DNA from 4 places in the Pseudoalteromonas sp. K222D genome. Region 1 is predicted to be linked to each of the others. Evidence: predicted binding sites of a transcription regulator. Region 1 holds the regulator's gene; each other region holds the start of a gene.
What was found. The regulator sigma-54, encoded in region 1, starts transcription at its own class of promoters, with help from an activator protein. The targets are predictions, from matches to a motif close to GTTGGCACGNNNNTNGNNT.

Region 1 (3,359 bases):
TTATTATAACTGGACCGAATTTAAAGATCACCGGTAAAGGCCTTGAAGCCAATTTAACAACCGAGGTGATAAAACTAATTAACCATACGCGAACACTATATTATGACCAATAACCTTGCAAAAATACTTATTATTCCATCGCTTATACTTGCATTTAATAGTAATGCGGCAGAGCAAAGTACTTCCCCACTAGCTAATCAAATTTCTATTAGTGCTGACCGACAAGAAGGTCAACTAAAAGAAAATGTTGGTATTTTTGAAAAAAACGTAGAGATTATCCACGGTAATCGTCGTATCACCGCCGATCGTTTAGAAGTACATAAGCGCGACGAACTTGGCGATAATAAACAACTATTAATTGCCACAGGCAGCCCTGCATATTTTGAAGAAAAGCAAGCAGATGGCACTGTCATGAGCGCCAGCGCTAACGAAGTACGTTACGATGTAGCGAAACGTTTTTTAACCCTAGTAGGAGATGCAAACATTTCTCAAGCTGGGCAAAAAATTACGGCTAAAAGTATCACCTACGATATAGAGCAACAGCTTATAAGTGCTGAAAAAGATGAAAACTCAACTGATCGGGTGCACACTATTTTAGTGCCTATAGACGTAAAAAAAGAACAAAAACTCAATAAAGGTCAGCCATGAGTACATTAAAAGCAGAGCTATTAGCAAAAAGCTATAAAGGCCGTGAAGTTGTTAAAAATGTAGGCCTTGAAGTAAAAGCAGGGAGCATTGTTGGTTTACTTGGTCCAAATGGTGCTGGTAAAACCACAACCTTTTACATGATTGTAGGCTTAGTTCCTAGTGACAAAGGCAAAATATTAATTGATGATAACGATATTACCCTACTTCCTATGCACAGCCGTGCTCGTTTAGGTATTGGTTATTTACCACAAGAATCGTCTATTTTTAGAAAGCTCACTGTGTATCAAAATTTAATGGCTATTTTAGAAACGCGTAAGCAACTAAACAAACAAGCCAGAGAAGAAACCCTAAATAGCTTGCTGGACGAATTTAGCCTGCAACATATTCGCGACAGCTTAGGCATGGCGTTATCTGGTGGTGAACGCCGCCGCGTAGAAATAGCACGTGCTTTAGCTGCAGATCCTAAATTTATATTACTTGATGAGCCCTTTGCTGGCGTGGATCCTATTTCAGTACTCGATATTAAAAAAATTATAGAACACCTTAAAAACCGTGGTATTGGCGTGCTAATTACCGACCACAATGTAAGGGAAACCCTTGATGTTTGCGAAAAAGCCTACATTGTTTCTCATGGTGAGCTAATTGCATCTGGTACTCCTGAATTTGTATTAAACGATAAAACAGTACGTGATGTTTATTTAGGCGAGCAGTTCAAACTGTAATATTTATGTTATTACTATAAGCATCTGCTAAGATTAATCATATCAATTTATAAGGATTGTTAGAGATAAATGAGGCAATCATTACAGCTGCGCATGGGCCAGCAACTTACAATGACTCCGCAACTGCAACAGGCTATTCGCTTATTGCAGCTTAGTACCTTGGATCTCCAGCAAGAAATACAAGAAGCACTTGATAGCAACCCGCTACTAGAAGTTGATGAGCAAGATTACACGGAAGAATCAGCTGGTAAAAACGAGCAAAAAGCAGATGATATTACTGTTAGTGCCTCTGCCGATGACACCCCGAGCGAGTATGAGCAAGATAGCGGTGAAGCACTAAACAAAGACACCATAAGCGACGATATGGCCATGGATGTATCATGGGATGAATATATGAGCGCAGCGCCTGCCTCTTCATCGGGGCCAATGCCTGAAGATGAATCTATTTATCAAGGTGCATCAGCCGAAACTCTGCATGAGTACTTAATGTGGCAATTACAGCTCACTCCTTTTAGTCCTATAGACGAAGCTATTGCCATAGCTATTGTTGAAGCCGTAGATGACTCTGGTATTTTAACTATCAGTTGCGAAGACCTTTTAGCAAGCTTTAATCAAGAAAGTGATGACGAACACGAAGTAGAACTAGATGAAATAGAAGCAGTGCTAAAGCGCATTCAATTATTTGATCCTGTTGGTATTGCAGCTCGCAGCTTACAAGAATGCTTATGTATTCAATTAAACCAATTTGATAAAGACACCCCTTATATTAACGAAACAAAAATGGTGTTAACTGATCATATCGATTTACTCGCTGCTCGCGACTATCGTACGTTAATGAAAAAAACTAAGCTCAAAGAAGAAGAGCTTAAAGAAATAATGACACTTATTCATACGCTTAATCCTAAGCCTGCGGATACTATTGTCAGAGAAGAATCTGAATACGTTATACCTGACGTATCTGTTAAAAAAATAAAAGGCCGCTGGGTGGTAGAGCTAAACCCAGATAGCATGCCAAAAATACGTGTTAACAGCCAATATGCTGCTATGTCTCGTACGGTAAAGTCCAGTGGTGACAGCCAATTTATTCGCTCGCACTTACAAGAAGCTAAATGGTTTATTAAAAGCCTAGAAAGTAGAAACGAAACACTCCTAAAAGTAACTAATTGTATTGTTAAGCAACAACAAGCGTTTTTTGAACATGGCCCAGAAGCCATGAAACCTATGGTTTTAAACGATGTTGCCGAAATAGTTGAAATGCACGAGTCGACTATTTCACGGGTCACTACACAAAAATTCATGCACACTCCACGTGGCATTTTTGAGCTTAAGTACTTTTTTTCAAGCCATGTAAGCACCGAAAATGGTGGCGAATGTTCATCAACTGCTATACGTGCCTTGATTAAAAAGTTGATAGCTGCAGAAAACTTAGCCAAACCATTGAGTGATAGCAAGATTGCAGATATATTGGCTGAGCAAGGAATTAAAGTAGCTAGACGGACAATTGCAAAATATCGCGAATCTCTGGCTATTCCCCCGTCGAATCAACGTAAAAGCTTGATTTAAGACGTACAACAAAGAGGAAAATGCTGATGCAACTAAACTTAACTGGTCGTCATGTAGACATTACAGACTCATTAAGAGACTATGTAAATAATAAATTTGCAAAGCTGCAAAGACACTCAGATCACATAACTAATGTGCATGTTATTCTCGATGTAGAAAAATTAAGTCAAAAAGCTGAAGCAACAATTTTTGTAAGTGGCGCTGAGCTATTTGCATCGACCGAACACCAAGATATGTACGCTGCCATTGACTCGTTGATTGACAAACTCGATCGTCAAGTAATTAAACACAAAGAGAAGTTTGCTCGACACTAACACTATGAAATTAAGCTCACTTATATGCCAGGACTGCAGCAAAGCTGTGGTCCTTTTTAATAGTAAAAAAAGAATTTTAGAATTCATCAGTGAACTCGCGCATAAAAAAATG
Region 2 (3,359 bases), on a different contig from region 1:
AATGACGCTTGCCGGTAGTAGCGCTATTAATTACGGGCCACTGGATGGTTATGCACCGTTAAAAAAGCAACTTATTCATCGCTATTTAAACTTTGGCATTGGCATTAATATGGATGAAATGGTGATCACTAATGGCGCGCAAGAAGCATTGGCAATTGCACTCAAATGCGTAACTAAGCCCGGTGACGTAGTGGCCATAGAGAGCCCTTGCTATCACGGAATTATAGAGTTAATAGAAAGTTTAGGCCTTAAAGCACTTGAAATACCTTTATGCCCAGATAATGGTATTTGGCTAAACGATTTAGCGCAGGCGCTTAATGAGCAGGATATTAAAGCGTGCTTATTTTCTACGGCTATTAGTAATCCGGTTGGTAGTTTTATGCCAGATAAAAATCGAGAACAGCTGGTGGAACTAGTTGAAAGCCATAACGTAGTGCTCATTGAAGATGACGTATATGGCGACCTATACTTTACACCCAAACGAGGTACACCTGCTATAGCGTATTCCAAAAAAGGCTTGGTGCTAAGTTGTTCGTCTTTTTCTAAAACGGCTGCCCCTAGTTATCGTGTTGGTTGGCTTATTGCGGGGAAATTTGCAGGGCAAGCTAGGCGTTATAAAAGAGCATTGAGTTGTTCTACCTCACTAATTAATCAATGGACGTTATCAGAATTTGTTTTTAGCGGTGAATACGATCGTAATTTAAAAGTACTTAGGCAGCGTTTACGTACGAATAAAGAGCATATGCGACGTTGCTTACAGCAAGCCATGCCAAAAGGTACACGGATCAGCGATCCACAAGGTGGCTGTGTTATTTGGTTAGACTTAGGCTGCGAGTATGATAGCCAAAAGCTATTTTCATTAGCGCTTGAGGTAGGTATAAGCATTACTCCAGGGTTGATATTTTCAGCTTCAAATAAATACAAAAGCTGTATAAGGCTAAGCTATGGTGTGCAGTGGAGTGAGCAAATAGAGCAAGCAATTGTCACACTAGGTAAACTTACCTTACTAGCAAAAAAGTAGCCTAATTTAAAGGGGAACAACAGCTTGTAACAAGTTTTTCGGCACAATAAAAAACAGCCGTTAAGTTAAGCGTAACGGCTGCAAAGGGATGTTAAATAATTACCTAAGTGAAGTTTGTAAACTAGTTTTGTTTAAAGCTAAATAATTGGTAACCTTTAAGTTCAGGTACTTGTACTACTAGCTGCTCTTCTTGTTTAGCTATATTGGCAAAATTTTCGCATAAGGCATTGGCACGTTTTTCGAGCGCATCGGCATGCTGCTCTACTTTTTCTTCTATTTGCGTACCCATATTTTCCATACGTTGTTCAAAGGCTTGCATGTCGCCTCCTGAGCCAAGTAATTCAGAACCTAAAGCAACTAAAATACTCCCCATAGATTGCATTACAGCAGACTCAACAGCGGTCTCTATTTGTTGTTCAAACTGCTGCTCAAAGTTTTCACCAAATTGGTTAAAGCTTTGCTGGCCCATAACAAAGGTGTCTTGTTGATAAAAAGTATTTTGTACTTCAAGTTTAATGTCGTCCATTAACGATGAGATATTATCGAGGCCATCAATATTAAAAGCATTAGCAACTTCTTGCAGTGCAACACCTGCAATTTTAACGCCTTCTAAGGCTATATTTGCTACTTCGGGTAATTGCGTGCGTAAACTATCTGAATATTGAGTTAGCGCCTTTTGCTGGGAATGATTAAGCGCTACCGATTCACCATTAATGGTTAAATTGCCATTGGTATTAAATTGCATAGTTTGCTTATTGGCGGTAAAAATCTCTAGTTCGTCAGGCTTAATACGTACATCATTTTTAAATTCTACATTACATTGCTCATTATTAAATGACACTGTTGAATCGTTATCATTATGTGCCACAACGGCAGGTGCACATATTAAAGTGCTCATTAATAGTAATTTTTTCATATTTATTCTCAGTTTTTTATTGATGATAAATAAGTAATAACAAGTTTAGTGCCAATGTTTTTTTATTATATTAAACAATAGGTTGGTTTTATTTTTAGTATTGTCTATAGCAAAGGTTTATTATAAAAAAACTATTTTTTAGTCAAATTGGCTAAAGCTAGAGCAGTAATTAATTTTATTTATCGATACGATAAAAAACTCTCACTTTCCATAAAGCGAATTTAGCGCTATTTATTCACAGTATTGACATGGAGGCTATTTAAGATAGCTACATGGCTTTATTTTGGCGCTAAACTGCATTGCACTTTATGTGTCGAACATTTTAATTTTACCAATTATTGCGATTATAAAATCCTTGGTTGGTCTCAAACACTTTATGGAGTGGGTTGTGGGTAAGACATTTAGTTACGATGCGCTAGATGACGATTTTGTTGAAGACGAGTACGAAATGCTCGGGCGTAATCAGCACGATAAGAACAAGCAAAAGGTTAAGAAAAAGTTGGAAGACTACCTTGAGCAAAAGCGCTTGCGTAAAAACCTAGGCGAAGACGATTTAAGCGATTACACCGATTAAATTGCGCTAGTATAACTAAAGTACCAATGTGAATTAGACTCTAAATGTACGCTTTTATGTATGTTTAAATTTTGATTAGATTGGCAATAAAGAGGCTGTGTGCCTCTTTATTACTTTTAAGCGGCGTTACTTATTGCTTTGTTGCAGTGCTTTTTGAATGGTGAGCTCTAGCTTTTCTGGCTTGGTAAAGGGTGCATAGCGTTTAATTGGTGAGCCGTCTGCTGCGATTAAAAACTTAGTAAAGTTCCACTTTATTTTGCGAGTTAAAAAGCCTGGTTGTGTCGATTTCAAATAACGAAATACCGGATGAGCATGCTCTCCGTTTACCTCTACTTTAGCGGCCATTAAAAAATTAACCCCGTAGTTTATTAAACATCCTTGCTCTATCTGCTGTGCATCTCCGGGTTCTTGCTGATTAAACTGATTACACGGAAATCCTAAAATTACTAAGCCTTGGCTAGCATATTTATTATGCAAAGCCTGTAGTGACTCGTACTGGTAGGTAAAACCACACTTGCTTGCCGTGTTTACAATAAGCACGACTTTACCAGCAAACTCGCTAAAATTAATGGTGTTACCTTGCAAACTGGTGGCGCTTAACTGATGAAATTTGTGCATTATTTATGCTTTACCTTATCTTTGTTGATGCTCAATTTACTCTTTTAAGTACATTGCTTAATATGGTTGTTGTATATATTAAGACTATTTTTTAATTTAAAATTAAAAATAATCCCATACCCGCAATCGTAGTGTAGTAAATATTATGGGTTTTATAAGCCACAATAATAGCTACTATAGCCGCACTTAAATAAGGGTTTTGCCAATTTAAATTAATGCCATCATCGTTT
Region 3 (3,359 bases), on a different contig from region 1:
TCACAGTGTAAAATTAATTGAGCGCAGCAAAGAGCGCGCCGAGCAACTCTCTGAAATGCTCGACAACACGATTGTTTTTTGCGGAGATGCGTCAGACCAAGAGCTATTGTCAGAAGAGCATATAGATCAGGTTGATGTGTTTATTGCGGTAACCAACGATGATGAAGTAAATATAATGTCGGCCATGCTAGCAAAACGTATGGGCGCACAAAAAACCATGGTACTTATTCAACGCAGTGCATACGTTGACTTAGTACAAGGCGGCGATATTGATATTGCAATTTCACCACAAGAAGCCACTATTTCGGCATTACTTACTCATGTTCGCCGCGGCGATATTGTTAACGTATATTCACTACGCAAAGGTGCAGCTGAAGCTATTGAAGCTGTTGCCCATGGTGATGAAAACACATCTAAAGTAGTTGGCCGAACTGTAAGGGATATAAAACTCCCAGCAGGTACTACCATTGGTGCTGTAGTACGTAACGACGACGTGCTTATTGCCCACGACGATACCATTATTATGTCGGGCGACCATGTCATCATGTTCTTAATTGATAAAAAGCACATTAATATTGTAGAAAAACTATTTCAGGTGAGCGCTATATTTTTATAGCAGTACATTGTTGGTACTTTAAACACAAAAAAGCAGCTTAGTTAAGCTGCTTTTTTAATATAGGGTACTAAAGCTTTATTGTACTTTGGCAAACTCTTCTTTAGAAAGTTCGCCATTACCGTCAGTATCTAGCTGATCAAATATTTTTACTAACTGTGTATTTGCCGCAGCTTCTTGCTGAGAAATAACACCATCGCCGTTGGTATCAAAAGAGGCAAAATCCACTGCTGCATAGGCTGCTGCTGAAGACGCTAAAACTAAAATCGCAAGTGATGTATTTAATACTTTCATAATAATCTCCTAAAAATGAGAGGTCCTTCTCAGAAATCCCTGGCTGTGAAAAATAACCGAAAAAGTAATTAGTAGTTAGCAAACTCTGCTTTAGAAAGCTCACCGTTACCATCTGTATCTAACTCTGCAAATTGTGCGATTAAATCGGAATCTACCGACGCTTCACTTTGGCTAATTGCGCCATTACCATCTACATCAAGGGTATCAAAATCACTTGCTGCAAAAGCGGCTGATGACGATGCTAGAGCGATAAGTGCGAGTGCTTTATTTAACTGTTTCATAATTTAATCCTTTACTATGTTATTCAATGCTTTATCAAAAAATTAGATATACTAAGGTTTATACTTTCCTTGTTATTCTTTTTCATAAGCTCCCTTGCTTACTTAGGTTGTCTTTGGCAACACAGAATTTTATCAACCTTGCATTTTGCTTATGCTTTAGAAAATTCTTCTTTTGATAACTCACCGTTTTGGTCAGTATCAAGCTCTGAGAAAATACTCATTAACTCTGCATCAACAGCAGCTTCGCTTTGACTAATTGCGCCATTACCATCTACATCAAGGGCATCAAAATCACTTGCTGCAAAAGCGGCTGATGACGATGCTAGAGCGATAAGTGCTAACGTTTTATTTAATGTTTTCATAATCAATCTTCCTTCAAAGTTTATGTTAACTGCGATTAAGTGCTTCACTTTAAATCACGTTTAATGCAATACAGCTTAACTATTACAACTTCGATGCCAACATTTAAAACATCAATAACTTCAATTAGTTAAAGGTAACATGCACTTAAAGGTGATAATTAACTATCTATTTTTGTTGCCTTTTTGCAACACACTTTAAGCCCAAACAATAAGTTCGAACAAATTCAATGCCTTACAAAAAACAAAAAATGCCACAGATTATAAATACACACTGTAAGGAGACTGTTTAGCTGAGGTATTCAACTCGGTTACAGCTGAATAATTTTTGAAATGAAAATAACCAATAGCTTTTACTTTTATAAATTATTGTTTTTATAGATTATTTTATTTTTATCAATGCAGGTATGCGTTATTTAAAATTAAATTTAATAAATCGCTATTTTGTTGCAAAATAGCGAAATGTACAGTTACTCGGTTTCTGATTGGAGTATTGAAGGGTCAATAAAGTGATCCCCCATAAAGCTTTTCATTTCTTCTTCGCTGGCTAATAGCTTTATTCCACAGTAAGCACCTTGAACGTGTTCTTTCACGCTACAAATTTCTCCCTGAAAGTCTTTAACTTGCTTATTACTACTATCGAGGATGATTGAGCATTGCATCCCTTTAATATTTTCAGCCTGGGTTTTGTCTTTAAGATCAAACTTTACGCCCGTTAGCGAAATATCTTTAATTACCCCGTCGAGTATCCTGTCATCACTAAGTTTTAGCTTGGCCGATAATAAGGTAGGTATACGAGTTTGCGAGCGTAAATCGAATAACTGCACTTGCTTTGGGTAATTAATAAAAAGTAAGCGTGCGGGATGAGATGCAACTGACATTATTTGCTGACGAAAAGCGATAACCTGCCCACCACTTCCCTCTATTAGTGCTCTTACTACCACCATTACCCCATCGTGCAGGTAGTCGCTTGCTGTAGGCAGGCGCTTTGAGCTCGGATAGTTTAAAATAATAAATCGATTTTCGAGCAAACCTATAAACTCTGTTTTTACACGCTTGCTGGCTGTTGGTGTTAAAATTTCAAGATCAACCATGGCACCAGACATTATTTGGTGTAACTTTTCTAGGTTAGTTGTTGGCATATCCTTTTCCCTAATACTCTTTATAAACTAACAATTAAATTATCCGCGCCAAAATGTAGGCGTAAACAGCACTAATAAAGTAAATATTTCTAAACGGCCAAATACCATAGCAATAGTAAGCAACCATTTAGCACCATCACTAATAGACCCATAGTGCGATGCAACATCTCCTAAGCCCGGGCCAAGGTTATTTAAACACGCTGCAGTAGCAGAAAATGCTGTAATGTTATCCATACCGGTTCCCATCAGCGCTAGCATAATAATTATAAACACCAATGCGTACGCTGAGAAAAACCCCCATACAGCTTCTACTACTTTGTCTGGCAACGCTTTGCTGCCTAACTTGATAGAATATATAGCCCGAGGATGCACTAGCCTATTAAGCTCTCGCACGCCTTGTAAGTATAGTAAGAATACGCGCACCACTTTCATACCGCCACCGGTAGAGCCCGCACAGCCACCTATAAAGCTCGAAAATATAAGCAGTATTGGTAAAAATAATGGCCAAGCCGAAAAGTTATCGGTGGCAAATCCTGCCGTACTGCTAATTGAAACAGCATGAAATAGCGCTTGGTCGAGTGTTTCATCGCCATTCGCATACACTTCATGAGACGAAAGCACGGTAAAGCAAATCACCACCAGCGCTAACTGAATACATAAAAACACTTTA
Region 4 (3,359 bases), on a different contig from region 1:
CGTTAGCATCCATTCCCAAGTGATTTTGCTGATTAAATGCATCAGCTAACGCTAAACCCATTTGGCCTATTTGATTTTGCGCAGGTACTAAAATATCGTCTCTGAAGGCAAGTAAACCACCTATTTTGCCTTTTAATTTACTGGCATCAACTTCAAGCGGCACAGCTTTGCCGCCATTTACATCTAAGCGCAGTTCTTTAAAATTTGGATCGGGGTCGCCGCGCATCGAAAACAAGTTAAACGAGCCGTTTTGCATTACAACCGCTTCACCGCTACCCATAAAAACAAGTTTTTCACCATTGGGGCCGTCAAGCGTTTCAATGTCGATTAACTCTGATAAATCGCGAATCGCTTTGTCGCGCTCGTTATATGTGCCGCTTGCAGCAGATGCGTTGTTAGTACCATTAACACCTGCTATTTGTTGGTTTAACGATCCTATTTTTTGAATTAAGGTGTTGGCTTCATCGGAGAATATTTCGAGCTGTTCATTTACAACATTTTTTTGATCCAGCACTATTCCCGACAACCTATCCATTTGGCTTATTAAGCTGTCGGCGTTAGTCATTACTAACGAACGTGCAACCGTTGACGATGGCTGATTAAGCGCTTCTTGCACTTTATTAAATAGCGAATTAATACCGGTCGATAAGCTATTCGCTTCTTGCGAAAATAACGTATCTACCCGATTTGCTTCACTTACAAACTGATCAAAAAACGTTTTATTTGAGGTGTCTCTGTTTAATTGTTTTTGTGCAAATTCATTAAGTAACCTGTAGGTATTACCTTTGCCAACTTGATTGTCGATCATGGTGCCATGCTCTGTACGCTCGCGCACATAGCCATCGGTATTTACATTGGCAATATTTTTACTGGTTGTTTGCAACAGATCAGTGTTTGCTCTTATTCCTGAATTAGCAATGTTTAATAAATTAAACGACATGTTACTTTACTCCTTGGCGGATCACGTTTGTTGCAATATTTTTTAGCTCGCTACTGTTAAGTACGCGCTTTATTTTATCCGCATAATTTGGGTCTGTTGCATAACCGGCTTGTTGTAATGAGTCTAAAAACGCTGCCGGTTTGCCGGTATTTTGTAATGCTTGTTGATAGCGTGGGTTTTGAGTTAAAAAATCAACAAAGTCGTTTACGCTGTCTTTTATTGAGTCGTAAGCTCTAAAACTGGCTTGTTTTTTAACTGCAGCACCTTGTTCAAACTCTAAGGTTACTTTGTTAGCTTTTTCACCCTGCCAGCTTTTATCTGACTTAATGTTAAATAAGTTATTTGAGCTGTTACCGTCGCTTTTATTAATAATATGCTTACCCCAACCGGTTTCAAGCGCTGCTTGAGCCACCATAACGGCAGGGTTTAAACCAATTTTTTTAGCCGCTGTTTTAGCATGCTCCCATACCGAACTTACAAACTCTTCGGCCGTTTCAAAGTTTGGCTTAGCTACTTCTGGCTTTTCGGTGTTCATAGCGCTTTTATCTACAGGCTCAGTTACGGCTTTTTTACGCTGTTGCTGCGGCAACTCTATGCCAGCACGCTGATCGCTTAAAAGATCGTTACTGGTTCTGAGTACTGACGCTGGAGTGTAATTTTTTGCCGTAGGAGAAAGTTGCTGCACTATTAAGTCGGCAAGCCCTAATGAACCATTAGACGAGAGCTCTGATGAAAGTTGCTGATCGTGCATTTCTTCAAAAAACTTTACGCTACTTGAATTTAATGGGCTTTCTTTGTCTTCGAAGGCTTCGCTGGCTTTGCGCATGCTTTTAAGCAACATTTGCGTAAATATAGCTTCAAATTGTGCCGCTGCTTTTTTGAGAGCCGCTTTTGAGGCATCACTAGACGCGTCGCCACTGTTTAGGGCATCTTTACGCAAAGCGTTTAAGTTACCTAAATCAAAAAAGTTTTGCTTATCGAGGTGATTTGTTTCCATCAGCTTTTTGACACAATAATGAATAATGTATAAAGCAATGCAAAAATTGAGCCAGAGGGGAAAGTGTGGAGCTATATGCCATCGGTTGTCAGCTTTTAAAACTGACCACCGATAGCATTACATTGTTTTAAATTACAACTAGCTGGCCGTTTATTGCGCCGGCTTCTTTTAGGGCTTCTAGTATTGCCATTAAATCGCCAGGTGCGGCGCCTACTTCGTTTATAGCGCGTACTAGGTCATCTAGGCTCACTCCAGGGTTAAATACAAATGCCCGTGAGTCGTCTTGTTTTATATCTATAATACTTTGCTGAGTAACAACGGTATCGCCATCGCTAAAAGCATTAGGTTGCGATACGTTTTGTTGCTCCGCAATAGTTACTGTTAAGCCACCATGGGTAATAGCCGCAGGTTGTAGCTTTACGTTTTTACCAATAACAATAGTACCGGTACGCGAGTTAACGATAATTTTTGCCGCTGTATCTGCTGGGGTAAACTCTAGGTTTTCGAGCGTTGATAAATAAGACACGCGCTGCGAGGCGTCTCTTGGGGCAATCACTCTAATAGACGCTGCATCGAGTGCTTGGGCACTATTTGGGCCTACTAAATCGTTTATGGTTTTTTCTAATCGCTTGGCGGTAGTAAAGTCTGGGCGATTTAAGTTAAAAGTAATATAGTCGTTTTGCATAAATGGGCTTTTAACTGCGCGCTCAACGGTTGCGCCATTTGGAATACGCCCCACTGTTGGCGTGTTTATAACGACTTTACTGCCATCAAGCCCTTCTGCGCCTAAACCACCTACAATTAAACTACCTTGGCCAATAGCGTATACGTTGCCGTCGACCCCTTTTAAAAAGGTTTGTAGTAAAGTACCACCGCGTAAACTACCTGCACTACCAATAGATGATACGGTAATATCTATAGTTTGCCCGGGCTTTCTAAAAGGCGGTAGCTCTGCATGCACTGCAACCGCAGCCACGTTTTTAATTTTTGGTTTTAAGCTTGCTGGTAACGTAATGCCAAAGCTGTTTAACATGCCTTTAAAGCTTTGCTCGGTAAATCGGCTTTGCTCGCCCGTACCAGGTAAGCCAACAACTAGGCCATAGCCTACTAATTGGTTTGAGCGTACGCCCTCAACCATAGACACATCTTTAATGCGCTCGGCCATGGCAGGACGTTGCCAGCCAAGTAACACCATTAAACAAAAAACTTTAAATACATTCATAATGAATGTCCTCTAAAAAGGAAAAAGTGAGCTACTAAAAAAGCGTGTTAGCCAACCGGCACTTTGCGCTTCTTGAGTTTGCCCTTTGCCCGAATATTGAATTCGTGCATTAGCAATTCTATTTGACTGTACGGTATTGTCTGCAGTTACATCTTCTGGCCTTACTAATCCCTCTAAACGAATAAATTCTTCGCCTGAGT

Region 2: J5X91_RS09445 (YggN family protein) is a predicted target of sigma-54. The motif match lies at 1,975-1,993, and genes of this name have one in related genera.
Region 3: J5X91_RS12295 (EF-hand domain-containing protein) is a predicted target of sigma-54. The motif match lies at 1,633-1,651, and genes of this name have one in related genera.
Region 4: flgJ (flagellar assembly peptidoglycan hydrolase FlgJ) is a predicted target of sigma-54. The motif match lies at 1,975-1,993, and genes of this name have one in related genera.

What each region holds. Positions count from the first base shown of each region.
Region 1 is NZ_JAGGDL010000004.1:83,470-86,828, forward strand. It holds gene lptC (LPS export ABC transporter periplasmic protein LptC) at 1-113, shown strand, start outside; gene lptA (lipopolysaccharide transport periplasmic protein LptA) at 103-648, shown strand; gene lptB (LPS export ABC transporter ATP-binding protein) at 645-1,370, shown strand; gene J5X91_RS03880 (RNA polymerase factor sigma-54) at 1,440-2,933, shown strand; gene hpf (ribosome hibernation promoting factor) at 2,960-3,247, shown strand; gene ptsN (PTS IIA-like nitrogen regulatory protein PtsN) at 3,252-3,359, shown strand, end outside.
Region 2 is NZ_JAGGDL010000015.1:58,364-61,722, reverse strand. It holds gene J5X91_RS09450 (PLP-dependent aminotransferase family protein) at 1-1,021, shown strand, start outside; gene J5X91_RS09445 (YggN family protein) at 1,143-1,937, opposite strand; gene J5X91_RS09440 (hypothetical protein) at 2,326-2,511, shown strand; gene J5X91_RS09435 (glutathione peroxidase) at 2,638-3,129, opposite strand; gene J5X91_RS09430 (AzlD domain-containing protein) at 3,221-3,359, opposite strand, start outside.
Region 3 is NZ_JAGGDL010000024.1:11,620-14,978, forward strand. It holds gene trkA (Trk system potassium transporter TrkA) at 1-616, shown strand, start outside; gene J5X91_RS12285 (EF-hand domain-containing protein) at 692-907, opposite strand; gene J5X91_RS12290 (calmodulin) at 976-1,188, opposite strand; gene J5X91_RS12295 (EF-hand domain-containing protein) at 1,338-1,550, opposite strand; gene J5X91_RS12300 (flagellar brake protein) at 2,018-2,689, opposite strand; gene J5X91_RS12305 (TrkH family potassium uptake protein) at 2,729-3,359, opposite strand, start outside.
Region 4 is NZ_JAGGDL010000018.1:59,436-62,794, forward strand. It holds gene flgK (flagellar hook-associated protein FlgK) at 1-940, opposite strand, end outside; gene flgJ (flagellar assembly peptidoglycan hydrolase FlgJ) at 942-1,937, opposite strand; gene J5X91_RS10630 (flagellar basal body P-ring protein FlgI) at 2,065-3,159, opposite strand; gene flgH (flagellar basal body L-ring protein FlgH) at 3,172-3,359, opposite strand, start outside.